DNA from 2 places in the Brevibacterium sp. SIMBA_078 genome. Region 1 is predicted to be linked to the other one. Evidence: predicted binding sites of a transcription regulator. Region 1 holds the regulator's gene; the other holds the start of a gene.
What was found. Region 1 encodes LexA, which represses DNA repair genes until DNA is damaged. Its sites were predicted from a motif close to TCGAACANNTGTTCGA; they were not measured.

Region 1 (15,066 bases):
TCCTTGCGCACATCGGTGACGACGTAGCGGGAGCAGCCTGCGGCTTCGAGGGTGGCGAGGACTTCGTAGAGGTCGCCGCCGTCCTTCGTCCAGCCGCGGGCGGCCAGGGTGGTTCCGCGCACGTCGAGGCCGATGGCGACCTGGTCGCCGAAGCGCGAGATCATCTCGGCCGTCCACTCGGGGTTCTCCAGGGCGGCGGTGCCGATGTTGACGCGCTCGGCTCCCGTGTCGAGTGCACGTTCGAGGCTTTCGGTGTCACGGATGCCACCGGAGAGTTCGACCTTGATCCCCACTGCCTTGACGACCTGGTTGAGCAGATCCGAGTTCGATCCGCGTCCGAAGGCGGCATCGAGGTCGACGAGGTGGATCCATTCGGCGCCGCGGCTCTCGAAGTCCTGAGCGGCGTCGATGGGTGAACCGTAGTCGGTTTCGGTTCCGGCTTCGCCCTGGACGAGGCGGACGGCCTTGCCGTCGGCGACGTCGACGGCGGGGAGGAGGACCAGCTTGTTCGAACTGTCTGTCATTGTGACCTTTCTGCCAGGGTGCCACGGGGTTTGAGGCAACCATAGTCGGTGTGCTCGGTCAGGAGCTGAGTGAGCCTGTGGGGTTGGTGCCGGAGCTGCCGGTGCTGCCGGAATCGCTGCCCGGGCTGCTGTCGGCGGCGAACGAGGCGAGCCAGTTGCGCAGGAGCTTGGCGCCTGCCTCGGCGGATTTCTCGGGATGGAACTGTGCTGCCCAGGTGGTTCCGTCTTCGACGGCGGCGATGAAGTCATTGCCGTGGCGGGCGGTCGTCACTGTCGCGTTCGCCGGCGGCTCGGTCGCGGCGTAGGAGTGGACGAAGTAGAAGCGTTCGTCCCCGATGCCATCGAACATGGCCGAGTCCGCGGGAGCGTTAACCTTCGACCATCCCATATGCGGGATGACCGGTGCGTCGAGGCCGGTGACGGCTCCGGACCACAGACCGATGCCCTCAGTCTTGACTCCGTGTTCGACACCGCGGGCGAAGAACACCTGGAGGCCGACGCAGATGCCGAGCAGCGGTCGCCCTTGTTCGTGGCGTGCCCGGATGAGGTCGACACCCCCGACGTTCTCCAGTCCGGCCATCACGGCCGAAAATGCGCCGACGCCGGGAACCAGCAGTCCGTCGGAGTCGTTGATGACATCGTGATCGGCCGTCAGCGTGACCTCGGCACCGGCCGCGGCGACCGCACGAACGGCGGAACGGACGTTTCCGGCACCGTAGTCGAGGACGGCGACAGTCGTCATCGCTTCGCTCCCTTGCTCAGCACCGACCAGATCCTCCACAGGGAGAACCCGAGGACGATGGCACCGAGTGCGGCGACGACCCAGGCGATGGTGTTCCCGCCGAGGGCCAGAGCAATGCCGAAGGCCATGACGAGTCCGGCGAGGACGGCGGCGATGATCCACAGCAGAGCGGTGCGTGCCATGGCGGCCCGGCCAGGGCTCATCGTGGCCGCACTGGCCTGCAGCTTCGTCATCGACGAGGTCGGGATATTGCCTTCGACGTCCTCTGCGGCAACGGTTTCGAGCAGGAGACCTTCGAGCACATCGGGCAGGTTCTTCAGCGCCAGCCCGGCCGGCACATCGGATTCTCGGGCGCCGTGGCGGAAGTGGCCGGCGTCGATCTGCTCTTCGCTGCGCACGAGGAGGAGGACCTCATGTTTGCCCGCGAGCTTCGAGATCACTGCGGCCGCCTCGTTGCCGGCTTTGACATCCGTGTCGGCGAGCACGATTCCGCTGAACTCGCCGATCGGCACGATGATGCCGGAGATGTTCGACAGCACGCACGCGGCGGCCAGCTGTTGGGCGACCCCGAACGGGGTCACGATGACGGTTGTGCTCACAGGACTCCCTTGGTGCTGGGAACGGAGTTGCTGCGCGGATCGGTTTCGACGGCCTCCCGCAGCGCGCGGGCGAAGGCCTTGAACTCGGCTTCGACGATGTGGTGCGGGTCGCGACCGCGCACCAGGTCGAGGTGGACGGTCAGTCCGCCGTTGAAGGCGATCGATTCCAGCGAGTGTGAGGTCATCGAACCGGTGAAGTGACCGCCGATGAGGTGGTACTGCTGGCCTTCGGGCTCGCCTTCGTGGACGAAGTAGGGGCGCCCGGAGACGTCGACGACGCACTGGGCCAAGGCCTCGTCCAGCGGGACGGCGGCGAAGCCGTAGCGGCGGATGCCGACCTTGTCGCCGAGCGCTTCGCGCAGGGTCTGGCCGAGCACGATCGAGGTGTCTTCGACGGTGTGGTGGACGTCGATGTGCGTGTCGCCGGTGGCGGTGATGTCGAGGTCGATCATCGAGTGCTTCGACAGGGCGGTGAGCATATGGTCGAAGAACGGCACGCTCGTCGAGATGTTCGAACTTCCGGTGCCGTCGAGGTTGACGGACACGGACACCGTGGACTCGGACGTGGTGCGTGAGTTCTGGGCCTGCCTCATGGAGTGCCTTTCGTCGGGGCGGCTGATGACGGGGTCGGAGACTGCGGACGATCCGCGAGGATGTCCGGGGATTCGGCGAGGATGTCGTCGATGGCGTTGAGGAACGCTTCGGTCTCCTCCTCGGTGCCGGCGTTGACACGAGCGTGGCCGGTGATGCCGATATCGCGGATGAGGACTCCGCGGTCAAGGAGCTTCTGCCACAGATCGGCCGGTGAGGCGATGTTGCCGAAGAGCACGAAGTTCGAATCGCTGTCGTGGACGGTGAAGCCCGCCTCGGCGAGGTGGCTGGACATCCGATTGCGCGAGTCGATGAGACGGTCGACATTGCCAAGCAGCAGTTCGGCATGTTCGAGAGCCGTGCAGGCCAGCACCTGAGTGACCTCGGACAGGTGGTAAGGCAGGCGGACGAGGCGGAGGACGTCGATGAGCTCGGGTGCAGCGATGGCGTAGCCCAAGCGCAGGCCGGCACAGGCGAAGGCCTTGCTCATGGTGCGGGAGACGACGAGGCGGGGCCGGCCCTCAAGCAGAGTCATCGCCGAAGACTTGGCGGGACGGGAGAATTCCGCATACGCCTCGTCGACGATGACTATCCCTGCGCAGTTGTCGTAGGCGGCTTCGATGACGTCGAGACCGATCGAGGTCCCGGTCGGATTGTTCGGGGTGCACAGGAAGACGATGTCCGGATTCGCACGAGCCACCTCGGCGGCGACGGTCTCGGCATCGAGGGTGAAGTCGTCATTGCGTTCGACGTGCTGCCATTCGGCACCCGTGCCCGTGGTGATGAGCGGGTGCATCGAGTACGAGGGGGTGAAGCCTATGACAGTGCGGCCCGGACCACCGAAGGCCTGGACGATATGGCTGAGCACTTCGTTCGAGCCGTTGGCGGCCCAGATCATGGAGGGGTCGAGGTCGACGGAGTCTCCGGCGCGTTCGTTCACACCGTCCAGATAGGTGACGAGGTGTTCGCGCAGTGCGGTGAATTCGCGATCGGGATATCGATTGAGTCCGGCGAAGTGATCGTCGACGGCGGCGCGCATGCTCTCGACGACGACGTCCGGAAGCGGATAGGCGTTCTCGTTGACGTTGAGTTGGACCGGCACATTGAGGTGCGGAGCCCCGTACGGCTTGAGGCCGACGAGGTCTGAACGCACTGGCAGAGAGTCGATGTTTCCCACGGCGATCATTCTACCGAGAGGCCCCCGCCGCCCGGGCGGCGGGTCGGGCATCGAGATACGCCGGTCGGCTCACCCGATCGAACGGGTCAGCGCGCTGCCGGTCGGGCCGGCGCCCTGCCGGTCGAGCAGGGTCCGACCTCAGCGGACGGGGACGTCGAGGGTCTGGCCGGGGTGAACCGTCGGGGTGTCCAGGTGGTTGATCTCGACGATATCGGCAACGACATCGCGGGTGTCGCGGTCGATGCCGAGATTCGAAGCCACGGTCCACAGCGATTCGCCCTCACCGACGACGACTGCCTCGGCGTCGATGCCGATGCTCTCCGTCTCCGATTCGGCGACAGCAGCTGCCGAGAACGACTGGGTGGCGAGGAGGACCGCTCCGCCGATGACGACGAGAGCGACGAGCAGGGTCCGGAGAAGGCGCACAGCCTGGCGTCCACGAGGGGTCAGGTGCAGCTCGGTGTTCTGTGCAGACATCGCATTACCTCTTTCATTCGTACGATTCCACCAGTAATCGGTAGAACGTCTGTTCTATTCAACATGCCAATCGAACAAATGTCCAGTCCAACTCGAACATCTATGCGACAATGAGAGGGAACCAGCGTTGTTGATTGATCTGTCAGAACCATCTCAGTCGGCACTGACACGAGAATTTCCGAAGCGGAGATCACGGCGTTCAGCGGCAGGGAATAGAACGAAGGGGAACGAGCAATGGTTCAGAACAAACGAGGCAGAGGCAGGCCTCGCAACGAAGATGTTGCCAGCGAGATCGCTGCCGCTCGCACCGATGACGACGTCGTCCAGATCCCTGAGGGGTCATCCGGTGAGGGCGACTTCCGCCTCACTCCCCGTCAGCGTCTCGTGCTTGAGACCATCGAACGTGCGGTCGTGACCAACGGCTACCCGCCGAGCATGCGCGAGATCGGCAAGGCCGCCGGGCTGGCCTCCCTCTCCAGCGTCGCCCACCAGCTCTCCCAGCTCGAACGCCTCGGCTATGTCCGCCGCGACCCGAAGCGCCCGCGTGCGATCGAAGTGGTCAATCCGTTCGAAGAGGAAGAGGCAGAGCGCGCGAAGTACGAGGAGCTCGCCAACAACACCGTGCAGGTGCCCGTCGTCGGACGCATCGCCGCCGGTGGCCCGATCCTGGCCGAGCAGGAAGTCGACGATGTCTTCTCCCTGCCGACCCAGGTCGTCGGCTCCGGTGAGATGTTCCTGCTCAAGGTCGTCGGCGATTCGATGATCGAAGCCGCCATCTGCCACGACGACTGGGTGGTGGTGCGCAAGCAGCACACCGCTGACAACGGTCAGATCGTCGCCGCCCTCCTCGACGGCGAGGCCACGGTGAAGACCCTTAAACGCAAGGCCGGTCAGCAGTGGCTGATGCCGCAGAACGAGAACTACGAACCCATCGACGGCACCTACGCCCAGATCATGGGCCTCGTCGTCGCCGTCATCCGCCGCCTCTGATCTTCCGTCGGCTCTCCGCAGTCTGAACGCAAAGGCCCGCGACCGATTCGGTCGCGGGCCTTTGCATCATCCTTCGTCGGTTTCGGCCAGCCGTGCCAGGCTCTTGCGGACGAGGCCGGAATTCGTCGTCGGCCACATCCGCGGCATCGAGTTGACGAGGAACCCGGCATACCGGGCCGAGCGCAGCCGCGAGTCGAGCACGGCCACCACTCCCCTGTCCTTGGTCGACCGGATGAGGCGTCCGGCTCCCTGAGCCAGGCGCAGGGCGGCATGCGTGGCCGACACCGCCATGAATCCGTTGACTCCCCGCTGGTCGGCATCGCGTGCCCGCGCCTGCATGAGCGGGTCGTCGGGACGGGGAAACGGCAGACGGTCGATGATGACCAGGCGGTTCGTCCGTCCCGGCACATCGACTCCCTGCCACAGTGACATGGTTCCGAACAGGCAGGACTGATCATCGGCGGTGAATTGGGAGACCAGCGCCGGCAGGCCGTCGTCGCCTTGGAGCAGGATCGGGAAATCGAACTTCTCCCGCAGATGTTCGGCCGCCGCATTGGCCGCCGCCCGGGAGGAGAACAGGCCCAATGCTCCGCCGTTCGAGGATTCGACGAGTTCCTCGAGTTCGGTCAGCGCCTCCTCGCTCAGTCCGCTGCGTCCGGGTTTGGGCAGGTGGGAGGCGACATAGAGGATGCCCTGTTTGCCGTAGTCGAAGGGTGATCCGACATCGAGGCTGTCCCATTTCGGGGCGTCGGGTCCGAAGAGTCCCAACGAGGCTGCCACTGCGTCGAAGTTGCCACCCAGGGACAGAGTCGCCGAGGTGGCCACGACCGTGGATTCTTCGAAGATGCCGTTGCGCATGGTCCCGGCCACGCTCAAGGGTGCGACGACGAGATTCGTCGTCTCCTTCTCGCGGAAGGTCGAGCGTGAGAGCCAGATAACGTCGTTCTTTCCCGGGTCGCAGAAGCGTTCGGCGAGTTCGAAGATCTCCTGGCAGCGTGCCTTGGCCATCTGCCGGCCCGCGTCGGCCTCCTCGGTCTTGCCGCCGATGTCGTTGATGATCTGGCGGGCGGAATCGCGGATCTGCGCCAGAGCCAGTCCGAGCGCCTCGCTCATGTGGAGGATGAGCCCCTCGGGCACCGAGGTCTGCGCACGTTCGAGTGCCGCCGCGGCGGAGTCGAGCAGAGACACGACGCCGTCCTGGACGGTGGTGTGTTTGCGTACGGAACTCGTCGCGGCCGAGAGCATGCTCGTGTTGATCTGCCCGGACAGGGCGCTGGTGACCCGGTCCTTGAGCTCGTGGGCCTCGTCGATGATGATGACATCGTGTTCGGGCAGCACGTTCGATTCCCCGAAGGCGTCGATGGCCAGCAGGGCATGGTTCGTCACGACGATATCGGCGTCGGCGGCATTGTTCCGGGCGATTTCGGCGAAGCATTCGGTGAACAGCGGACAGTTCGAACCGAGGCAGTCGAAGGCGTTGACGGACACCTGTGACCAGGCACGATCGCTGACGCCGGGTAGGAGATCGTCGCGGTCGCCGGTGTCAGTGGTCTTCTCCCAGGTGCGGATCCGCTGGATCTCCTCCCCCAGCCCGGAGCGTTCGGTGGGTTTGCGTCCCGCCTCGGCGTCGGCACCGAGGTCGAAGAGCATGCCCTCGCCCTCGTCGGGGTACCCGCCGGCGAGCTTGTGCTTGCACACATAGTTCCGGCGCCCCTTGAGCAGTGCCGCCCGGGGCAGCGGATCGAGGTCCTTCTTCACGGCCTTGAACAGCCGGGGCAGGTCGCGGTGGATGATCTGCGTCTGCAGGGCCAGGGTTGCCGTTGAAACGACGACCTTCCCGCCGGTGCGGGTGACGTACTCGGCCGCCGGCACCAGGTAGGCCAAAGATTTGCCGGTGCCGGTTCCCGCCTGCACGAGCAGATGGATTCCCTTGTCCAGCGACGAGGCGACCGCCTGCGCCATCTCCTGCTGACCCTCACGTGGCGATCCGCCGATGGCGCCGACAGCGGATTCGAGGAGGGTGTCGACTGCCTTCACTCGTCGATGACCAGGTCCGGACGTTGGAATTCGCGCAGTTCGTCGACGAGCTCGGTCGGCACCTTGGCCTGCAGGCTGGTGCCCTCCGTGCCGTGCGATTCGTGTTCGACCGTGCCGAGGGCGTAGATCTTCGACACGAGGTCACCGCGTTCATAGGGAACGAGCACGGTCATGTCGATGTCCGGGACGGGAAGGCGGTTCTCGATGGCCTCGATGAGGTCATCGATCCCTTCCTTCGAGACTGCGGAGACGAACTGGGCGTCGGGATACTCCGCGCGCAGGCCGGTGATCACGGCCTCCTCGGCGATATCTGCCTTGTTGAACACGAGGAGTTCGGGGATATCCCCGGTCTCGACGTCTTTGAGGACGTCGCGCACGGCCTGGATCTGTCCGTGCGGATCCGGGTGGGAGGCATCGACGACGTGGAGGAGCAGATCCGAGCCGGCGGCTTCCTCCAGGGTCGAGCGGAAGGCCTCGACGAGCTGGTGGGGCAGGTTGCGGACGAACCCGACGGTGTCCGTGTAGGTGAAGACGAGGCCGTCGGCGGTCTTGGCCTGCCGGACGGTCGGATCGAGGGTGGCGAACAGGGCGTTCTGCACCATCACCTCGGCGTCGGTGAGCAGGTTGAGCAGGGAGGACTTGCCCGCGTTCGTGTAGCCGACGATCGCGACGGAGGGTACGTGGTGGCGGGCGCGGTTCTTCCGCTTGGTCTCGCGGGAGGGCGCCATGGCGTTGATCTCGCGGCGCAGCTTCGACATGCGCGTACGGATACGGCGACGGTCGAGTTCGATCTTCGTCTCACCGGGTCCGCGGGAGCCGATTCCGGCACCGCCGGCGACACGGCCGCCGGCCTGACGGGACAGGGACTCACCCCAACCGCGCAGTCGCGGCAGGAGGTATTCGAGTTGGGCGAGTTCGACCTGGGCCTTGCCTTCGCGGGATTTCGCGTGCTGGGCGAAAATATCGAGGATGAGCGCGACGCGGTCGACGACCTTGACCTTGATGACGTCCTCGAGTCCGCGCCTCTGGCTGGGGGCGAGTTCGGAGTCGATGATCACGGTGTCGGCGCCGACGGAGGAGACGACCTCGGCGAGTTCGGCAGCCTTGCCTTTGCCGAGGTAGGTGCCCGGGTCCGGCTTGTCGCGACGCTGGATGAGCGCGTCGAGGACCTCGGAACCGGCGGTTTCGGCGAGTGCGGCGAGTTCGCGGATCGAGTTCTCGGCTTCGGCCTGGGTGGTGTTCCAGATGCCGGCGAGGACGACGCGTTCGAGGCGGACCTGACGGTATTCGACCTCGGTGATGTCTTCGAGCTCGGTGGAGAGTCCGGCGACGCGGGTGAGGGCGGCGCGCTCGGCGAGGTCGAACTGGTCATCGCCCTGGGTGGTGTCGTGATCATCGAGGGCTTGGGCGCCTCGGGAGAGCACACGATCGAGCATCGCGTTGCGACGCTCCTTGTCTTCAGACGTCATTCATTCCTTTGTTCTCTGCCGCCCGCACGGAACTTCTCGTGCGGACGTCGTCATGCTTGCCACCGGTCCAGACGATTCGCACCGACGGTGGTGTCCATCAATTCTCCCACAGCCGTCTAGACTGAAACGGTGTCAGAGCACTATTTCACCGAATCGCCGAGCAGCGAGGCCAAGTCGCGGGTACTCAACCTCGATCTGGCCGGCCGCGCCGTCACCGTCGAAACCGTATCCGGCACGTTCTCGCCCACTCGCCTCGACCTCGGCACCGCTGTGCTGCTGCGGCATCTGGCTGAGCCGCCGGCCGGCGATATCCTCGATCTCGGCTGCGGTTGGGGGCCGATCGCCCTGCACACGGCCTTGGATGCCCAGGACGCCGAGGTGGATGTTCGAGTGTGGGCACTCGACGTCAACTCCCGGTCCCTGGAGACCACCGCGGCGAATGCGCGCAGGCTGGGTCTCGATACGATCAACACCGTCACCGCCGCTGATGTTCCCGCCGACCTGCAGTTCGCCGCGATCCGGTCGAATCCGCCGATCCGCATCGGCAAGGAAGCGCTGCACGAACTCTTGGAGACCTGGCTGCCGCGTCTGGCGCCGGGCGGCCGCGCCGATCTCGTCGTGTCGAAGAACCTCGGCGCCGATTCCCTGCAGAAGTGGATCGCCGGGATGCTCGGCGACGGATTCGAGGTCGTGCGGACGGGATCGTCGAAGGGCTTCCGCGTGCTCACGGTCGAGCGCGACTGAGCTCAGCCGATCGTGCCGCTGGCGACGAGGACCGCGGGGCCGGCAAGGCTGACGCGTCCGCTCGTACCCTCCGCATTGGGCTCGATTTCGATGCGCAGCTGACCGCCGGGCACGTCGACTCTCCACTGCAGAGGTGACTTCTCGCCTGCCCAGTGGTGGGCTGCGATCGCTGCCGCGCAGGCGCCGGTTCCGCAGGAGCGGGTCTCACCGACGCCGCGTTCGAACACGCGCATGCGCAGGGCGCCTTCTCCCCCGGCCACATCGGATCGGGCGGGTTCCATGACGATGTATTCGACATTGGATCCCTGTGCCGGGACGGGGTCGAGGACGGGGGCATCGCGCAGTTCGGCTGCTGCGAGTTCGGAGTTCTCGGCCAGGGCGACGACGGTGTGCGGGTTGCCGGTGGACACGCGCAGTCCGGGACGGGCGACGTCGATTCCGCCGGTGGTCACGAGCACGCTGCTGGCGGGGTCGAGTGACCATTCGCCCATGTCGATCGTGTACCAGGCGTCGCTGGCCGATCCGGGTCCGGCTGTGCCGGTGTCGACGACGTCGTCTCCGGTCTGAACGCCGAGGGCGGGATTGAGGGTGGTGCGCACGGCTTTGATGCCGTCACGGGTGCCGACGAGGATCTCGCGGGCATCGGCGGGGACGCGACCGCTGGTCACGAGTGCGTGGGCGAATACGCGAACGCCGTTGCCGCACATCTCGGAGAGGCTGCCGTCGTTGTTGTAGTAGTCCATGAACCATTCGGCACCGGCGTCGGCCTGTTCGGCGGCTCCCGGGATGCCGCTGGCTGCGGAGCGGACGATGCGGATGATGCCGTCGGCGCCGAGTCCTGCACGTCGGTCGGCGAGCGTGGCGACGGTTTCGGGATGCATCTCCAGTGTGCTGTCGTCGTCGGAGAGCAGAACGAAGTCGTTCTGGGTGCCGTGCCCCTTGAGGAAGCTGACATCGGTCCAGGCGGCGAACGGGGTATTCGGAGTGCTCATGGCTCCATCTTATCGGTGAGCGTCCAGTCAGGTCTTCAGTGCCCGTTCAGGACGTCGAGTGCCGCCGCCAGATTCTGTTCGGCGTCGGCGGCGCTGCCGTCGATCCAGCGGATGCGCGGGTCGCGGCGGAACCAGGTGTCCTGTCGGCGTGCGAACTGCCTTGTGCGGATCGTCGTCTCTTCCTTCGCCTCGGCGACGGTGAGTTCTCCGGCCAGGTGGCGTTGGATCTGTGCGTATCCGATGGCGCGCGATGCCGTCTTGCCTTCGGCCAATCCGACGTCGAGGAGTCGCAACACTTCGTCGACCCACCCGTGGTCCCACATGAGTTCGACTCGGGCGGCGATGCGCTCATGCAGAATCGCCCGGTCCATGCTCAATCCCAGATGGATGGTCGGTTCGATCTCCTGGTAGTCCGGCAGTTGGGCGCTGAAGGGTCGTCCTGTGAGTTCGATGACTTCGAGGGCTCGGGCGATACGTCGTTGGTCGTTGACGGTGATCTTCTCGGCCGCTTTCGGGTCGAGCTTGCGCAGTTTCTGGTGCAGCGCCCACCGGTCTGTTGCGACCTCGGCCTCGAGGCGGGCTCGCACCTCGGGATCCGTGCCCGGGAACTCCATATGGTCGACCGCGGCGCGCACGTAGAGTCCGGACCCGCCGACGAGGATCGGACGCAGTCCGCGCTCCCGGATGTCCGCAATCGCTGCGCGTGCACGCGCTTGGAAGTCCTGAACGTTCGCCTCTTCGGTGACGTCGAGGATATCGATGAGGTGATGCGGAACCCCCCGGCGCTCATCGACCGGCAGCTTCGCCGTGCCGATGTCCATCCCTCTGTAGAACTGCATCGAATCCGTGTTGATGATCTCCCCGCCGAGGCGGCCTGCCAGATCCAGCGCCAGGTCGGATTTCCCGGTGGCAGTGGCTCCGACGACGGTGATGATCGGCGCAGTGTCCTCAGTCATCGACGATCACTCCCAGAATCCGGTGCCGCAGACAGAACGCACCTCGTGGACACGTTCGTCGACGACCGGTTCCAGAGTCGAGACACGAGCGCCCTGGTCGACGGCGTGGCGGATGCCGGCAGCCAGCACACTGAGGTTGGCGGCCATGGCCTCCGCTTGGTCGCAGAGGTCGAGAAGACTTCCAATGTCGAGCGTCGTCCCGGAGGTGAGTGTCTCGACGACGGCACGATCGAATTCCGCGGCGCCGTCGATCGGGGCCAAGGGCGCGTCCTCCGTGGCGGCTCCGGACAGGTCGATGGGGAGCAGGAGGTTCTCGCTCGATCCGAGCGGGCCGATGTCGATGCCGATGGCGTGAGCGTGAAGGATCGCGACGAGGATGGCGGGGTCGGCCGCCTCGGCGAGTCTGCGCTCGTCCGTCGTCAGGCCTTCAACGGTGTCGACCCACTCGGTCCCGGACAGATACTGACCGGTGCGAGTATCGACGCCGCGGTCGATTCCCCACCCGCCGAGCCCAGCCACGGGTGGCAGGGTCTCGATGGGCAGGGCCCAATCGGTCTGCGTCCTCAGAGTGTCGCGGATAACGGTCCGCAGTTCGACCATTCGCGCCGTCTCGCTGCGGTCGATGTTCTCGAGCAGCACCGGGGCTGCCGGGATGCTGGCGAAGGCGCCCATCTCAGCCGCGAGGGCGGATGGTCGGCATACCGAGGTTCGTCGCGCCGGCTGCACCCTGTCCGGGGCTCGGTGCGCCGCAGCTGTCGGCCTGTGCCCGGTCGTAGGCGTCACCGGCGCGGGACGGGCGTACGGAGAATCCGGAGTCGGCGAGGAGGAAGTAGGGCTTCGCCTCGGTGACGGTGGCGGTGACGAAATCACCGGGTCGCGGCATCTGGGAGCCTTCGGGGATTCCGACGTGGACGAGGCGGTTGTCTTCGGCGCGACCGCTCAGTCGTGGGGAATCGTCGTGGGGCAGCTTGGTCACGAGCACTTCGACCTCACGACCGACCTGAGCTTTGTTCTCGTCCCAGGCGATCTCATCCTGGAGCGCGGTGAGGCGTTCGAACCGCTCCTGCACGACGTCCTTCGGCACCTGGTTGTCCATCGTGGCCGCCGGTGTGCCGGGGCGGATGGAGTACTGGAAGGTGAAGGCCTGTGAGAAGCGGGCACGGCGGACGATGTCCATTGTGCCTTGGAAGTCCTCTTCGGTCTCTCCGGGGAAGCCGACGATGATGTCGGTGGTGATCGCTGCGTGTGGGATACGTTCGCGCACGGAGTCGAGGATGTTCATGAACCGCTTGGTCCGGTAGGACCGCCGCATGGATTTGAGAATCGTGTCCGAACCGGACTGCAGCGGCATGTGCAGCTGCGGCATGACGGTCGGGGTCTCTGCCATCGCGTCGATGACGTCGTCGGAGAATGCGGCCGGGTGCGGGCTGGTGAAGCGGACTCGCTCGATTCCATCGACGTTGCCGACGGCGCGCAGCAGTTTTGCGAATGCGCCCTTGTCACGGAATTCGGCGCCGTAGGAGTTGACGTTCTGCCCGAGCAGGGTGACTTCGACGACTCCGTCGGAGACGAGTGCTTCGACTTCGGCGAGGATGTCGCCGGGACGGCGGTCCTTCTCTTTGCCCCGCAGGCTGGGCACGATGCAGAAGGTGCACGTGTTGTTGCAGCCGACCGAGATCGATACCCAGCCGGAGTGCTGGGATTCGCGGCGGCTGGGCAGGGTGGAGGGGAAGACGTCGAGGCTTTCGAGGATCTCGACCTGGGCTTCCTCGTTGTGGCGGGCGCGTTCGAGCAGCGCCGGCAGGGATCCCATGTTGTGGGTGCCGAAGACCACGTCGACCCAGGGCGCCTTCTTCACGATGGTGTCGCGGTCCTTCTGTGCCATGCATCCGCCGACGGCGATCTGGAGGCCGGGGTGGTTCTCTTTGACCTTCGCGAGCTGGCCGAGGTTGCCGTAGAGGCGGTTGTCCGCGTTTTCGCGGACGGCGCAGGTATTGAATACGACGACGTCGGCCTGGTCGTCGGTGTTCGCCTGAACGTAGCCGGCATCGTCGAGCAGTCCGGACAGACGCTCGGAGTCGTGCACGTTCATCTGGCATCCGTAGGTCTTGACCTCGTAGCTGCGAGGGGTGGTTCCGGATGTCGTCGGGGATTCAATCAGTTCAGTCATGGCGCACCCATTCTAGCCGTTCCCCATGTGCCGTTTCAGTCTTCGGCGAGCACTTCCCGTGTGACCTTGATGCAGATCGCCGAGGGGAAGCCGCGGCGGGCGAGCATGCCGAGGATTCGGCGCTCCCGCACCGCATAGTCGAGGCGCCTGGTAGAGGCGGCTTTCTTCTCGGCGACTTCGCGGGCGAGCTCTTCCTCGCCGTCGATGTCGGCCACGGCGTCGGAGGCGAGTTCGGGGCTGATGCCCTTCTTGCTCAGTTCACGTTTGAGCACGGACCGGGAGAGTTTCCGGTTCTCGCGCTGTGCCCGTGCGAAGCGGTGGGCGAACTCTTCGTCGTTGAGCAGACGCGAATTCTGCAGCTTCTCGATGAGGACATCGATCGCTTCGGGCATGAGGTCGCGTTTGAGGAGTTTCTTGCGCAGTTCGTCGCTGGAGTGGTCGCGCATCGCGAGCATGTTCATCGCCGTCTTCTTCGCCTGCGCGTAATCCGCGTCGAAGTCGGGAGCGTCGTCTTCGTCGTCGTCGAAGCTCAGCCCGGGACCGGCAGCGAAGTCAGGCGCGACATCGCCACCGCTCGCCAGGAAATCTGGACCATCATTCTCGGCCGCAAGGAAATCAGGGACGTCGATGAAATCCGGAGTCGAGTCGGTACCGCCTTCGACCCACCCGTTGTCCGGTTCCTGCTGCTGTCGCTTCCAGCCGCTGGAGTTCTTCTTGCGCTTCGACCCCGAGCTCTTTCGTTTGGCAGTTCGACCATTGCCGCCGGTGACATCATCGTCGTCGAGTCCGGAGAGACCGGCGAAGAAACCGGCCTCCCCTTCGGCATGACGTTGGTCGATCTCCGAGATCGCACTGCGCAGCTGCGAGAGTGTCTTGGTCTGAGGCGAATCGGTCCGACCCGAGTCCCCCGCACCGACCGTGTCGGTCGATGCGGCGGGCTCGTGGCCGGCGAATTCGTCGTCAGTCGACGAAGCGTCAGGAGACTTCGACGTCATCCGTCTGTGCTTCTCCGGCCATCTCGGCGCCTTCCTCGGGTTCGTCGACCTGGATGAGACCCAGCTTGTGCTTGATCTTCAGCTCGATCTCTTCGGCGAGGCCCGGATTGTCGCGGAGGAAGTTGCGGACGTTCTCCTTGCCCTGCCCCAGCTGATCACCGTCGTAGGTGAACCAGGATCCGGACTTGCGCACGATGCCGTTGTCGACGCCCATATCGATGAGGCTGCCTTCGCGGGAGATGCCGTGGCCGTAGAGGATGTCGAACTCGGCCTGCTTGAACGGCGGAGCGACCTTGTTCTTCACGATCTTCGCACGCGTCCGGTTGCCGACCGCGTCCTGACCTTCTTTGAGGGTCTCGATGCGGCGGACGTCGATGCGCACGGAGGCGTAGAACTTCAGCGCCTTACCGCCCGAGGTGGTCTCCGGGGAACCGAAGAAGACGCCGACCTTCTCACGCAGCTGGTTGATGAAGATCGCGGTGGTCTTCGACTGGGCCAGGGCGCCGGTGATCTTACGCAGAGCCTGCGACATCAGGCGAGCCTGCAGACCGACGTGGCTGTCGCCCATCTCGCCTTCGATTTCGGCCTTGGGCACAAGGGCCG
Region 2 (15,066 bases), on a different contig from region 1:
CGATGCGCATCCGCGAGAAGCGTCGGGGACGCTGAATGAACGAGGACGAGCAGGCGAAGGCGTCGGGCGCCGCTGACGGTGCGGCCGGATCAGCCGGCGATGCCGCGCGCCCGGCCGAGCCTGCGCCGTCCTCACGATCGGCGGGGGACCGGACCGGTTCGGCCGCCTCGGTGACGGTGGGATCCACTTCTTCCGATGCAACGGCGGGCACGGCTTCTGGAACTGTGGCGGGCACGGCGGCCGATGAAGCAGCTGGTGCCGACTCCGGCGCAGCGGGCGAGGCGCGGCCCTGGCACACGCGGCCACCGGCGCGAGCGCTGATGATCGCGGTGACGCTGGCAGGGCTGGCGTACGCGCTGATGTTCTTCCGCGGACTCCAGGACATCGTGGCTCCGGTGTTCCTCGCGCTCAACTTCTACATCGTCGTCTACCCGGTGCAGCGGGCGCTCACCCGGATCAAGGTGCCGCGGGCGATCGGGGCGTGCATCTCGGTCGTGCTCGTGCTGTGCATGATCTTCGCGTTCTTCGGCCTCACGGCATGGTCTGTCGCCGAGCTCGTCATCCTCATCCCCAGCTACAGCAACGAACTCGTGGCCACCTACCAGAGCACTCTGGCGCTGCTGTCGGACATCGGGGTGACCTCCTCGGTGATCCAACAGCAGCTCTCGGCTTTTGACGTCCGCTCCGTCCTCGACGCCGTCTACCCGCTGCTGACGAACCTGTCGTCGGTTGCGGGCCTGCTGACCACGGTGATCATGGCGGTGTTCTTCGTGGCGATGGACTCGATGGGCATCGACAAGCGGATGGCGATGCTGCTCGATGTGAAGCCCTCGCTGTCGGCGTCGATCGGCGACTTCGCCAGTGGCGTCCGCCGCTACTGGGTGGTGGCCACGGTCTTCGGCCTCATCGTCGCATTCCTCGATGTCATCGCCTTGGCGATCATCGACGTCCCGCTCATCTGGGTGTGGGGAGTGCTCGCATTCCTGACGAACTACATCCCGAACATCGGCTTCGTCATCGGCCTGATCCCACCGGCTCTGCTGGCGCTGGTCGACAGCGGCTGGCAGTCGGCCCTGTGGGTGGTCATCGCCTACAGCGTGCTCAACTTCGTCATCCAGGCGATCATCCAGCCGAAGTTCACGGGTGAGTCGGTGGGTGTGACCCCGCTGATCTCGTTCCTGTCCCTGCTGTTCTGGGTGTGGGTCCTCGGTTGGCTCGGCGCTCTGCTGGCGCTGCCGGCGACTCTGCTGATCAAGGCTCTGCTGGTCGACGCGGATCCGAGGGCCAGGTGGGTCAATATCCTGCTCGCCTCCGATCCGCGCACTGGTCGAGCCGAACTGGTCAAAGGCCTGAAGAAACCAGTGACCTCGGCCTGACGAGGCCCGCGGGCCTGGGCAGAACGCCTGACGTTTCGCCTGGGCATGCACGTCGTTTCGGTCGGATGAGGCCTGCGATCCTGTGCTGTGGGGTCGGTCGTCCGTCAACCCCTCGCACTGTGCCGGCAGAGTGGTTAGCATGAAGTATGGCGACACTACTGAATATCCATCCGGAGAACCCACAGGACCGACTGATCGAGAAGGCCGCTGAGTCACTCAGGAACGGTGGCCTGATCGCCTATCCCACGGATTCCTGTTATGCCCTCGGCTGCGCTTTGGACAACAAGGAAGGCATCGAGCGGATCACCCGCATCCGGCACCTCGGTTCGAAGCACCACTTCACGCTGATGTGCCATGACTTCGCTCAGCTGGGTCAGTTCGTCATCGTCGACAATTCCGATTTCCGAGCCATCAAATCGATGACGCCGGGGCCGTACACATTCATCATGAAGGCAACGAAGGAAGTCCCGCGCCGGATGATGCACCCGAAGAAGCATTCGGTCGGCGCTCGGATTCCGCAGAACGTCACGGCACTCGCCCTCGTCGAGGCGATGGGGGAGCCGATCCTGTCCTCGACGCTGCTGCTGCCCGGCGATGAGGATCCGCTGACCCACGCCGAGGATGTCATGGACCAGCTCGGCAATGACCTCGACATCGTCATCGAGTCCGGTGTCCCCGGAGTCGTGCCGACCTCGGTCATCGACTTCACCGGCCGATACCCCGAGGTAGCTCGCGTCGGAGCCGGGGACGTCTCCCGGTTCCAAGACGAATGAGACAGCTGGAACGTTGGTCGCTTTGACCGGGTCGGGCTGAGGGCACCGACCGTGCCTGCCGGGCTGAAAATGCGTGACCGATATCCAGAACGACAGGACAGATCAACTCAATGAAATCTCGCCGAGGTGGCCAAGCCGCCTCGGCGAGATTCTTGTTCTGCGCTGCCTCCCTGAACGAATGGGTGGCGTTCACTTGTCAGAGACCGAGGTAGGCCGCCTGCACTTCGGGGTTGTCGAGCAGCCGGGAAGCATCATCAGCGAGGACGATCCGCCCCTCCGCAAGGACGTATCCTCTGTGGGCGATCGCCAGTGATGCCTTCGCGTTCTGCTCGCTGAGCAGGACGCCGATGCCGTTTCGATTGATCTGAGCGACTGACTCGAGGACCTGCTCGACGACGATGGGAGCCAGGCCCATCGACGGCTCATCCAGGATCAGCAGGCTCGGGTCTGACATCAGTGCTCGTCCGATTGCGACCATCTGCTGCTGACCGCCGGACAGGGAGCCTGCCGGCTGCTTCGCCTTCTCATTGAGGATCGGAAACATATCGAGTACCTCAGCGTAGACCTCTTCCGTCCGCGATCTGTTCCGGTGCGGATAAGAACCCAGACGCAGATTCTTCTCCACCGACATCTTGCCGAACAGATGGCGACCTTCGGGGCAGTGCGCGATACCGGCCTTGACGATGGCATTCGGGCGAGCTCGATGAAGCTGACGTCCCTCATAGGTGATCGACCCGGCACGAACACGCATGAGTCCGCTGATGGTTTTGAAGAGCGTCGTCTTGCCGGATCCGTTCGCACCGAGGACCACGGTGAGCTCTCCTGGGTTCGCCGTGATGCTCACCCCATGGAGCACATCGGTGGCATCGTACCCGGTGCTGACATTGTCGAGAGTGAGCATCAGTTCTCCTCCTGTGCTGTCGAACCGAGATAGGCGCGGATGACATCCGGATTCGATTGGATCTCCGCAGGTGCGCCGAGGGCCAGCTTCTGCCCGTGGTCGAGAACGAGGATCGTGTCCGCGAGGTCCATGATCATCGTCATCTTGTGTTCGACGAGGAGGACGGAGACGCCTCGCTGTGGCAACGACCGAATGAGATTGCCGAAATCGACAGTCTCCTCTTCGGGGATGCCGCCGGCGGGTTCGTCGAGCAGCAGCAGCTCGGGCTCTGTGGCCAGTGCCATGGCCACTGCGGTGCGCTTCTGCACCTCCTGAGGAACGTTGGACGCGAGATCGTGCCGATATTCCGCGACGCCGCAGAACTCAAGAGATTCCATCGCCTTGTCTTCGTTGATGCGTGATTCACGACGGTGGCGAGGCGTGTGGAAGACCGCGTCGAAGACGTTGGATTTCGAACGGACGATTCGACCAGCCAAGACGTTTTCCAACAGAGTGCTGTCATCGAACAGGTTCGTTGTCTGGAATGTGCGGGCAATGCCGCCGGCCACAGTCCGGTGTGGAGACGAATGTGTGATGTCCTCACCTTTGAAGCTGATGGTCCCGGCTGTGGGCCGATAGAAACCATGGACAAGGTTGAACAGCGTTGACTTGCCTGCTCCATTGGGACCGATCACTGCGGTGATCTGACCTGCCTCGACGTCCAGACTGACGTCCTTGACCGCATCGAGCCCGCCGAAGCGCTTACCGAGACCGCGAATTTCGAGCAGAGTCATTTCTTCTCCTCGGAGTGGGGGCCGACTGAGGCAGCTGATTCCGGCGATGTGGGCTCGTCGTGTTCCGAGCGGCGGGCTTCTGCGCTCCTGCGCCGTCGATTGCGTTTATCGACGAACCCGCCGAGGTATCCGACGATTCCCCGCGGCGCGAAGATCACGAGGGCGACGATGATGGGACCCAGCACGATGAATCGATAGGCCTGGAAGTCTTGGAAGAGTTCGAACAGGAATGTCACGATCATGCTTCCGAGCAGCGGACCCGCGACAGTGCCCATGCCTCCGACGAGAATGAACATGAGGAATTCGAAGGTCTTGTCGATCGATGCCGCATGGGGGCCGATGAATCCGACCACAGTTGCGTAGAGTCCGCCGCCGATTCCTCCGAGGACAGCCGAGGCGGCGAATGCGAGCTGTTTGCTGAATCCGACGCGCACACCTATCGCATCCGCCAGATCTTCGCTCGTCCTGATGCTCAGCAGTGTGCGGCCCACACTCGAGCGCCGAATCGCGTACGTCGTGTAGATGCACACGAGCAGGATGGCGAAGACGAGGTAGAACATCGCAACCGGAGATTCGAAGTCGATGAGTCCTCCGCCTTCGGGGAATTTCACGTTGTTGACGCCGGAATGTGCGTGGGTGACGGACTCCCAACGGCTGATGACGAGGAAGATGATGAAGCCGATGGCCATTGTGAAGATGGCGAAGTACTCATCCTTCGTCCGCAGGGCGATCAGCCCGCAGAGGTAGCCGATGACCGCAGTTCCGATGACGGTTGCGACGAATGCGGTCCAGAAGCTCCAATCGTAGTCGGTGGTGAGCAGCCCGACTCCGTAGGCGCCGATGCCGAAGAACCCGCCTTGGGCGAGGTTCAGCTGTCCGGTGAAGCCGAGGATGATGTTGAGGCCGTAGACAGCGATCGCCGCGCACATGCCGACGGTGATCACTCGCATCGCGTAGTTCTCCTGCGCAAACGCCAGGGGCGTCAGGCCGAGCAGGACGATGACGGCGATGGTGCCGATGATCCGAGGATTCTTCATTGAGCTCATCGCTGCACCGCCTTCGTGAACAGTCCATTCGGTTTGATGGCCAGCACAGCGACGAGAACGACGAATGCCACGGCTTCTCCGACGGCTGAGGAGATGTAGGTCGCCGTCATCGTTTCTGCGATGGCGAGTGCGAATCCGCCGACGATGGCGCCGGGAAGCGAACCCAGACCACCGAGGATGATGATGGCGAACACTTTGAGGTTGAGCGCATCGCCCATCGTCGGAGACAGGAGATTGATCGGTGCGACGAGGCCCGCCGCGATCGTGGCCAGCAGGGCGGACAGCCCCAGCGTCAGCATCGATACCATCGACGGGTTGATGCCGACCAGCGATGCACCGACGCGGTCCTGTTCGATCGCTTCGATCGTCTGGCCGTGGATGGACCGCTTGATGAACAGCGCCAACAGCGCCAAGACGATTACCGCAGTGACGATGATGACGATCCGCTGAGCAGAGATCTCGGCACCGAGGATGCGCAGTTCGCCGGTGATAAGTGTGTCCATACGTCGGAAGTCAGCACCCCAGATCGCTTGAGCCAGTGCTTGGAAGAAGAACATCGCACCGACGGCCGCGATCATGTGGTGGGTATGCGGGGAGTTGCGCAAGGGGTGGAATACGAGGCGTTCGAGCCCAACACCGACGAGGAAGAGCATGATCGCCGCGATGCCGATCGCGGCGATATAGGGAACGCCGACGGTCGTGAGGAAGAAATAGGTGATGTAGGCGCCGAGCATATACAGCGCACCGTGAGCCAGGTTGGGAATGCGCAGCACTCCGAACACCAATGTCAGACCGATCGCAGCGAGGCAGTAGACGCCGCCCAGCGCGAGGCCGTTGAAGAGCTGTTGGATGAAGAGGGTCATGATTTTCGGGTCCTCTGCAGGCATGAGTTCGGCCGGGTGAGGCGCACTCGTGCGCCTCACCTTCAATACAGCCGCTGACGGAAGTTACTTTTCGTCGGATACCTGTTCGATCGGCACCTTGGTGTATTTGCCGTCCTCATTGAGGAAGGTTGCCTCCAGATCGGGATTGAGGAGGTGTCCCTGTTCCGTGATCTCGTTCGGGAAGCCATTGACCTTGTACTTGTCGTCGACCTCTGGCAGCGCTTCACCGATGGCTTCGCGAATCTTCTCAGGGTCGTCGGTTGTCCCAGCGGTTTCCATCGCCTTCGCGATGATCGCAATTCCCTGGTAGTTCAGCGCCGTTTCACTGGTCGGAACCTTCTTCTCTCCGGCCTTCTCAGCAAATTTCTTCAGGAAGTCCTTGGTACCGGGATCCTCATATTCGGAGACCGGCAGGACGCCGACCGAATTCTTGAGATTGTCGAGCTTCGTCACCGTGGCCATTTCATCCAATTTCGCCTGGTCCATGACGAGGAAGCTGCCCTTGAAGCCCTGCTTTCGAGCTTCCTCCATGATCAGCGCCGTCGGTTGGGAAGGTCCGCCGACGAAGATGGCGTCGGGCTTCTCTGACAGGGCTTTCGAGACGGGGCCCGCAAAGTCGGACACGGTGGCGTAGTCGACGCTGTTGTCGCCGCCGATCTTCCCACCGGCCTCACTCCACGCATCCTTGATCGACTTGGTCCACTGTTGTCCGTACTCACTCTGAGTTCCCAGCAGAGCGAGCTTCTTGCCTCCGTGCTCCATGGCAGTTTCGGAGAATTCCTCGGCATAGGACTCGAAGTTCGGAGGAATCATCATCGTCAGAGGGTTGTCGGCCTGCACGATGGCCGGGTCAGAGGTGTAGGCGGAGATGAGGAAGTTCGACCTGCCGCTGTTGATCTGCTGAATCGCCTTGATGGCTCCGGCGTTCGGGGAGACGACGACCGGCGCCTTGTCCTGATCTGCTAATCGTTGAGCATTGCTGGCGGCAGTGGATGGTGCGTATTTGTCGTCGAGGGACTTCAACTCCAGAGTCACGGGATTGCCGTCGACCTCTACGCCGTCTGCATTGAGATCGTCGATGGCCATTTCGAGACCGATCTTCACGTTCTCACCGTATGCGGCGCCACCTCCGCTGAGCGGCCCGGTATAGCCGATGACGACCGTGTCGCCCTCACCTGATCCACCACCGCCTCCACAGGCTGTGGCAGTCAAGGCGATTGCACCCATAACTGCGGCTGCCGAAAGTCTGCGGCGGCGACTTCGCGAGACAGAGTTCATCTTTTCTCCTTTGAAAAGCTCCTGGAACGGGTTCGCTCCACACGGTGTCCGAGACGTCGTCAATGACAGTTCTCAGAGTCGTCGTCAATCCGAAATGGACTTCGACTGATGTGAACAATTCCAAATCATCCTGGTGAAGTCAATGGTTTTGCGCTAGATTTTTGAACGTTCGTTAATCTGCCGGGTCGAGCCGGAGAGGAGAACAAAAGGCGAGGTCGGGGTGCTTGCGAGCCGAGCCTCGCAGAACCGCGTCGAGGTTCTGAGGCGCTGGACTCGGCTATCTGTCTGAAAGGTGAGCAAACAATCGTTCAGTGGCGGAATTGGTCTACAGTGGCCTTAGCTGTATGGGAGAGCTGTGTCACATCGGTTCCGGTGCAGACGCGAACCGCAGTCGACCACTCGGTTCCCCACGGCAATGACGCAACATCAACTTTAGGAGCTTGTTCATGACTCGTACAGCAATCGTCACCGGTGGAGGCCGCGGCATCGGAGCCGCCATCGCCAAGCGACTCGGAGCCGACGGACTCAAGGTCGCCGTTCTTGATATGGGCCCCACCGATGAGACCGTTGCCGCCATCAAGGAAGCCGGCGGCGAAGCGCTCGGCCTCGAAGCCGATGTCTCCGACGAGGACTCGGTCAACGCTGCGGTCAAGCAGGTCGCTGAGACCCTCGGCGCGCCGACCGTTCTGGTCAACAATGCAGGCATCCTGCGTGACAACCTTCTGTTCAAGATGACGCACGAAGAGTTCAACAAGGTCCTCTCCGTCCACCTCGGGGGAGCGTTCCTCATGGCGCGGGCCGTCCAGTCCTACATGGTCGAAGAGAAGTTCGGCCGCATCATCTCGATGTCCTCCACCTCGGCTCAGGGCAACCGCGGACAGACGAACTATTCCGCCGCCAAGGCCGGTATCCAGGGAATCACGAAGACCTGGGCGATCGAGCTCGGCAAGTTCGGCATCACCGCGAACGCCATCGCTCCCGGCTTCATCGAAACCGACATGACCAAGGCCACCGCCGAGCGCGTAGGTATGGGCTTCGAGGAGTTCGTCGAAGCCTCGGTCCAGCAGATTCCGGTGGCACGATCGGGCAAGCCCGAGGACATCGCCCACACCGCATCGTTCCTCGCCTCCGAGGGTGCCGGGTTCGTCTCCGGTCAGGTCATCTACGTCGCCGGCGGTCCGAAGGACTGATCGCCACCGTCCTCACGACGAGTTCACGAACATCTTCGAAAGGTGAGTCCCATGAGAGAAGCAGTCATTGTGTCGACGGCGCGCACGCCGATCGGCAAGGCCTACCGTGGTGCGTTCAACGACACCCAAGCTCAGGAGTTGGCCGGCCACGCGATCAAGCATGCTGTCGAGCGTGCCGGTCTGGAAGGCGGTGAGGTCGAGGATGTCGTCTTCGGTGCCGCCCTCCAGCAGGGTAGCCAAGGTACGAATGTCGCTCGTCAGGCGGCGCTGCGAGCCGGCCTGCCTGTGACGGTTCCGGGAATGTCGATCGACAGGCAGTGTGCGTCCGGGCTGATGGGCATTGCGACCGCGGCGAAGCAGGTCCTCTTCGACGGCCAGGAGATCGCCGTCGGCGGTGGCGTGGAGTCGGTGTCGCTGGTCCAGAACGACAAGATGAATATGTTCCGGGCCAAGGATCCGTGGCTTGAAGAACGCATTCCGGGCATCTACTACCCGATGCTGGCCACCGCCGAGGTCGTCGCCGAACGCTACGGTGTCAGCCGTGAGGCTCAGGACGAGTACTCCCTGTCCTCGCAGCAGCGTACGGCCGCCGCTCAGGAAGCCGGCAGGTTCGATGACGAGATCGTGCCCCTGCCGACGACGAAGGTCGTCGTCGACAAGGAGACGAAGGAGACCTCGCGTCAGGATGTGCTGCTCGAAGCCGACGAGGGAAACCGCCCGTCGACGACTCTGGAGAGCCTGGCCGGACTCAACCCCGTGCTCGAGCCCGGTGTGGCGTCGAAGGTTCCGAGCATCACCGCCGGCAATGCTTCGCAGCTCTCCGACGGAGCATCCGCTTCGGTGGTCATGTCGAGCGATGAGGCCAGCCGACGCGGACTCGAACCGCTGGGCATCTATCGCGGCATGGCTGTGGCCGGTTGCGAGCCGGACGAGATGGGCATCGGTCCCGTCTTTGCCATTCCGAAGCTGCTGAAGAACCATGGTCTGTCGATCGACGATATCGGCTTGTGGGAACTCAACGAAGCCTTCGCCGTCCAGGCACTGTACTGCCGTGACCGCCTTGGCATCGACCCGGAGAAGTACAACGTCGACGGCGGTGGCATCTCCGTCGGACATCCTTATGGGATGACCGGCGCTCGTCTCGTCGGACACGCACTCATCGAAGGACGTCGCCGCGGAGTGAAGTACGCCGTCGTCACGATGTGCATCGGCGGCGGGCAGGGCGCTGCCGCACTGTTCGAAGTCTGCTGAGGGTTTCAGCCAGCCGTTCAGCCGGAACAGTGAAACTATGCCGCTGAGCTGAGAAGGCCGACGGTACTCGGATCGATTCTGATCCGAGTACCGTCGGCCTTCGTTGTGTCTGACAAACACGTGAGGTGAATCTTCGTCACTGTGAGACCCGGGTGAAGCGGTGCTCCTCGCCTCGCCGGATGAATGCCGCCTCAGAACGGCGGAGCTTCGCCCGAGTCCCAGAACCAGTCGCGCAGCTCGGAGTTGTCCTCGTCTGCTTGCCCGGCGCCGGATGCTTGATCGGGGGTGCACGTCGCAGGCTTCAGTGTGAATGTGTAGAGATCCCCGGCAACGAGTTCTCTCCAGCCGGGGGTTCCAGGGGTGGCAGCGGGTTCAGGGCATTCCCTCGCTTGCTTCCGGCCGCCGGGAACAGGGTGGTCCGCATCTGCTCTACCGCCGTGAGCACCAGATGGCTCAGCGTGAGCACTAGGCGGCTCCGCGTCAGATCCACGGTCAACGTCAGGTTCACGCTCGATGTCAGAATCGCGTTCGGGCGCCGGGACGTACTCGTGGGCAAGCAGATCCTCTGTGCTCGACCGCTCCGGTGTGACTGCTCGGACCTGTCGAGACAGGCCGCTGCCGAATCGTTCGAGGAACAGCCGCGCATGCTCGACGCTGATGGGGTTGTCCGGGGAGATGACCTCTGCGGTGACACCCTGCCGGAACACGTACTCGAGGTGGCCGGGCTCAGTCATCCGCACGTCGAAATTGCCGTTGGTCTTCTGCAGGTGGTGGGCCTTGCACAGGCAATGGAGATTTCCGAAGCGGGTGAGACCACCTTGGGTCGGGTCGGAGTGATTGAACGCATCAATATGGTCGACCTCTGTCACTTCAGCGGGCTGTGTGCACCCGGGGAATGTGCACGTCACGAACTGGGCGACGAGAGTTTTGCGCACACTGTTGGGAATCGCGTAGGAGGTTGCCTTCGCATCGAGCGGTGTTCCGGTCGCGGGGTCGGTCAGCAGCCTAGTCCAGGTGGTGGAGTAACCCGCGACCCGTCGTGCCATATCCGCAGGTATCGGTGAACCGTCTGGAAGCATGCCCGCCAGATCACACACCTCTTCTGAGGTCAGCGGTGCGTCGGGAGATGTCGACGCAGAATCAGACGGGGGATCTGTGAGCGGTGAAATTGGGTCGGTTGGCTCTGGTATCGGTGGTGTAGTGGGCGATGACTGCTGATCTGGGGGATCGACGGTTGGCAGCGGCGAACCCGATGGATCGACGGTCGGTGGTGGCGATCCATTGCCGTCCGGCTGGAACTGACTGAGCAGAGTCAGCATAGGAACCGTGATGAAGGTGCTGGCCTGATTCGCCAACCAATACTCGCTGGTCGGCATGTCGAGCAGGAATTCGAAGCTGATGCGGCGCTCGCCGGTATCGAGGATGGGATTGTCGAAAGCGTCGACACTATTCGCGGTTGCGGCAGCGGTGCCCTCGGCCGTGGGGCGAGCTCCGCTGGCACGCGAACCGACGAGAGCCGAGAGCCCGTCTGCCTTGACGCGATCCGTGGTGTTGTTGCTGCTGAGGATGGCCTCGAGCAGCTGTGATTCGAAGACGCGGTCGGCCGGTGTGGTGCGTGCGGGTGCCTGGTAGAAGGGATCATCGTGCAGCGGGCGTGCTGCGCGGTCGGAATCACCGTGCGACACGGGCGTCTGGCGGCTGGATCCATCTGTCTCGGCGATACGTGAACCGGTCGGTCCTTCGTCACCGTTCGTGTCCATATCGTCGAAGACCCGCTCGATGTAATCGAGCAGCGACTCGCCCTCGTGCATCGGCACTCCATCCGGTCCAGCGAAGAGTCCGTCGAGGGAGAAGTCGGAGCTCGTCGACGAGCCGTCTGCCTCGTTCGTGCTGATGATGCGCAGTTTCAGCTGAGGACGGGTGCGCGTGAGGATGTCGAACATCAGAGCGGAGACCGAACGCTCCTCATCAAAGCAGTCGCCTGCCTTGAGCTGGTTCGAGAACGCACTTGTATTGTTCTTGTGCACTGCACGAGCGAATGCATCGAGCCTCCTGAAACAAGCTTGAAGCTCCGGGGCGGGACCGGTCAGCGTGAGGTAGGCAGTTCCGTCGTCACCGGTGCAGAAGTCAACTCGGCGACGCAGCGAAACACTCTTCAACGTATCCTCACTCGGTTGAAGCACTGCAATGTGCAGGGCGAGCGAGCGCTTGAAAGTTTCGATCGTGATGTCGGCGCGCCTGTGCGCGAGGTAGTCGTCCATCGCAGGCAAGTGCTTGAAGTGCAGGTCGCGGCATGCACGAGTCACACAGTCGACATGTTCGATCGTGAAGTCTCCAGCCAGGCAGCGCTTGAGGAACCGCGGAAGACCATGCGCCAGCGTCATCGACGAGGTCATGTGTTGAAGCGACTTGCTCGTGGTCGTGCCGAGGAGACTTGAGTACACGCCTGCCTCGGTCGGCTCGATGCTGCCGCGCAGCCATGTGAAGAAAGTCAGTTCCGGGTCAAAACCGGGAAAGTCAGGCAGCAGTGCGGGGTCGGACAAGAGCTCTTCGGCCAACTTCCGGACTCGGCGGAGGCGGCGACCGGCGGCGCGGTCCTTCTTCGGACCGGCGCTGACGCCGATTTTCGTTCCAGATTCCGCTTCGACCTGAGCCGCAGCCTGGGCCCATGCCAGATTCTCTCTGTTGGTCCAGGTCCTGCGAGTGGAGAAGAGATCCTCGGAGGGAATGTCGACGGCGCAGATCTTCTGGTCGATGGCTTCGTCGCTGATGCCTTGGCGCGTGACGGGACTGCTGTCGGCTGCTTCGGTCTGAGCCTTCCTCTCGTGGCGAGCGGCAATTGTGCTGCGTGATTCTGGAGAGGAGTAACGGGTCGACGTTTCCGTGAACGACGCGAACTCGTAGACCGCGTCGAGCTGACCGTCCTTGAGCCCGAGAGCGTAGGCGACGTCCTGCGCCACGACATGACTGGTGGCGATCAGGGAATTGACCTGCGCGAGGCTGCTCCGCGTATAGGCATCCAGCAGGTCGACGAGTTCGTAATCCTCGGCGACCTCCACGCGAAGTCCGTGAGCGCGGCGGAACTGGGACAGAGTTCGGCCGTCCGCCTCCGCAGGGGGAGCGGCGGGCAGGCCGAATACCCGTCCGTCGCTGTCTCCGATGTTCTTCATCGGCCTCTCACCTCTCCACGCCTCTGTGGAAGTCAGTCGTCAGGGAAGTCGCCTGTCTCAATTATATGGTCTATCGCCATGAATGGATGTCACAATCCGATTACAAATAGAACAAAAAAACTATTAGGATTGTGAAAAACTAATTCGCTCTCAAAGTAATCAAGACTGATCTGTTTGTCCCCTGACTCTACAGTTCGGCACTGACATGACATTTCGATCGGGCTTGAACCCACAACTGCTGTGCAGTGATCCATCGCGACGGACTCACCGCACCGCCGGTTCGCGACAGGCTCACGGCACAACTGGTTCCTGACGGACTCACCGCACAACAGGTTCGCTAGAATCGGGGCGTGGCAGCGATCGACAAAGACATTCTCCGTTTGGCTCTTCCCGCACTCGGAGCCCTGATCGCCGAACCCATTTTCCTGCTCACGGACACGGCCATGGTCGGCCACCTCGGTGCCGGTGCTCTGGGATCGCTGGCGATCGCCTCGACGATCCTGCAGACGGTGCTCGGTCTGATGATATTCCTTGCCTATGCCACCACACCGCGGGTGGCGAAACGGATGGGATCGGGGGACCGACCGGGCGCAATCACGGCCGGATTCGACGGAATCTGGCTGGCACTGGGAACCTCCGTCCTGCTCATCATCATCGGACTGCCCCTGCTGAATACGGCGATCGAGGCCTTCGACCCGGATCCGACCATCACCGCTGGCGCACACTCCTATCTGGCGATCTCGTGGTGGGGTCTGCCGTTCATGCTCATGGTCATCGCGGCCACCGGACTGCTGCGCGGTCTACAGGACACGAAGACCCCGCTGATCGTCGCGGCCGCCGGCTGCATCGTCAATATCGGCCTCAACGCCCTCTTCATCTACGGCCTCGACATGGGAGTCGCGGGATCGGCGATGGGCACGGTCATCGCGCAGGCCGGAATGTGCGCGGTCTACCTCACCATCTCCATCCGCGCGGCGCGTCGCCTCCACGCCAGCATCCGCCCTGACTGGACAGGTGTGTTCACCTCCGCGAAGACCTCCGGATGGCTGTTGGTGCGCAACGCCTCGCTGCGCGCGGCCCTCATCCTCCTCGTCCTCCTGGCCACGGCGATGGGCACGACGGACCTCGCCGCGATCCAGGTCGCTCAGAGCATCTTCTTCGCTCTCGCCCTCGCCCTCGATTCCTTGGCCATCGCCGGCCAGGCGATGATCGGCCTCGAACTGGGGGCGAAGAACACCGAGGCGGTCGCCGCGATCAACCGCCGCCTGTGCCTGTGGGGGATCGTCTTCGGCATCGTGGTCGGCGTCGTCCTGTTCGCGGGCTCCGGAATCATCCCCCGCGCCTTCGCCTCCGACCCGGCGGTGGTCTCGGCCCTGGCCGCACTCCTGCCGGTCCTCGCCCTGAGCATGCCGATCGCCGGGTACGTGTTCGTTCTCGACGGAGTGCTCATGGGAGCTGAGGACGCGAAGTATCTGGCTCTGGCACAATTGGTCGCTGTGATCGGATACGCGATTCTGCTCATCCCGATCATCAACATCTGGCCGGGAGCACCCGGGCTCTGGGCCGGCTTCTGCATCGGATTCGTCGGTTTCCGCGCCCTGACACTGGGCTGGCGAGTACGCAACCGGGCGTGGATCGAACGCGCCGTCGAGAAAGGAATCTCATGAACGCTGCACACACTGACGCTCATGATTCTCAGAACACCTCCGCTGATTCGCAGGACACCTCCGCCGATTCGCAAAACCCTTCAGCTGATTCTCAGAACACTTCCGCCGAGGCGGCCGCCGCCTCCCTGCGCGGACGGATCCGTCCGCTCCCGGCCGAGACCGATGACGAGACTTTCCTGCCGTTCCTCGACCTGTGCTTCAACTGGTCGATGGACAGGCCCCGAATCGAACTCGAGGACCTCCGATACCGCAGCGATGCCGTCTTCTACTACCGCGGCTGGGGACGCGAGGGAGATATCGCCGTCGCCGTGCACGCCGAAGCCGATGCGCAGTCACCGATCGTTGGGCTCGCCTGGGTGCGACTGGCGAATATCGACGACGTTGTCGGGAAAGCCGACGAACGGGTGGGCGAAGACTTCGCCGCCGCCCTGGATAAGACCGGCAACGAGGTCGTCCGCAGCGAAGTTGTGCCCGAGGACGCGGCAGATGAAGCCGAGCACGATTCACGGACTGTGAAAAGCGCCGATAACTCCGAGTCAGCCGGAGAAAGCCCCGCAGCTGGTGATGCAGACGAGGGCACCGCATCGAGCACGGCCGCCGATCTGACGCCGACGGATGACCAGATGCCTTTCACCGGATATGGCTGGGTGGCGGCCGACATCCCTGAACTCTCGATGGCGGTGCTGCCCGACCACCAAGGCCAGGGAATCGGCGGCGCCCTTCTCGACACGGTCTGTGCTCTGGCGCGGATGAGCGG

Region 2: the regulator LexA is predicted to act here: its motif matches at 12,700-12,715, upstream of SB749_RS18395 (HNH endonuclease signature motif containing protein).

The regions. Positions count from the first base shown of each region.
Region 1 covers NZ_JAWRYQ010000004.1:383,804-398,869, reverse strand. The annotation lists gene priA (bifunctional 1-(5-phosphoribosyl)-5-((5-phosphoribosylamino)methylideneamino)imidazole-4-carboxamide isomerase/phosphoribosylanthranilate isomerase PriA) at 1-524, opposite strand, end outside; gene hisH (imidazole glycerol phosphate synthase subunit HisH) at 583-1,266, opposite strand; gene SB749_RS16680 (hypothetical protein) at 1,263-1,865, opposite strand; gene hisB (imidazoleglycerol-phosphate dehydratase HisB) at 1,862-2,458, opposite strand; gene SB749_RS16670 (histidinol-phosphate transaminase) at 2,455-3,633, opposite strand; gene SB749_RS16665 (LysM peptidoglycan-binding domain-containing protein) at 3,772-4,110, opposite strand; gene lexA (transcriptional repressor LexA) at 4,345-5,100, shown strand; gene SB749_RS16655 (ATP-dependent DNA helicase) at 5,167-7,137, opposite strand; gene hflX (GTPase HflX) at 7,134-8,606, opposite strand; gene SB749_RS16645 (class I SAM-dependent methyltransferase) at 8,736-9,350, shown strand; gene dapF (diaminopimelate epimerase) at 9,353-10,342, opposite strand; gene miaA (tRNA (adenosine(37)-N6)-dimethylallyltransferase MiaA) at 10,378-11,298, opposite strand; gene SB749_RS16630 (hypothetical protein) at 11,305-11,970, opposite strand; gene miaB (tRNA (N6-isopentenyl adenosine(37)-C2)-methylthiotransferase MiaB) at 11,972-13,468, opposite strand; gene SB749_RS16620 (regulatory protein RecX) at 13,504-14,463, opposite strand; gene recA (recombinase RecA) at 14,444-15,066, opposite strand, start outside.
Region 2 covers NZ_JAWRYQ010000005.1:308,324-323,389, reverse strand. The annotation lists gene der (ribosome biogenesis GTPase Der) at 1-35, shown strand, start outside; gene SB749_RS18440 (AI-2E family transporter) at 36-1,376, shown strand; gene SB749_RS18435 (L-threonylcarbamoyladenylate synthase) at 1,523-2,149, shown strand; gene SB749_RS18430 (ABC transporter ATP-binding protein) at 2,346-3,050, opposite strand; gene SB749_RS18425 (ABC transporter ATP-binding protein) at 3,050-3,823, opposite strand; gene SB749_RS18420 (branched-chain amino acid ABC transporter permease) at 3,820-4,869, opposite strand; gene SB749_RS18415 (branched-chain amino acid ABC transporter permease) at 4,866-5,732, opposite strand; gene SB749_RS18410 (ABC transporter substrate-binding protein) at 5,817-6,965, opposite strand; gene SB749_RS18405 (SDR family oxidoreductase) at 7,478-8,221, shown strand; gene SB749_RS18400 (acetyl-CoA C-acyltransferase) at 8,273-9,472, shown strand; gene SB749_RS18395 (HNH endonuclease signature motif containing protein) at 9,664-12,642, opposite strand; gene SB749_RS18390 (MATE family efflux transporter) at 12,993-14,309, shown strand; gene SB749_RS18385 (GNAT family N-acetyltransferase) at 14,306-15,066, shown strand, end outside.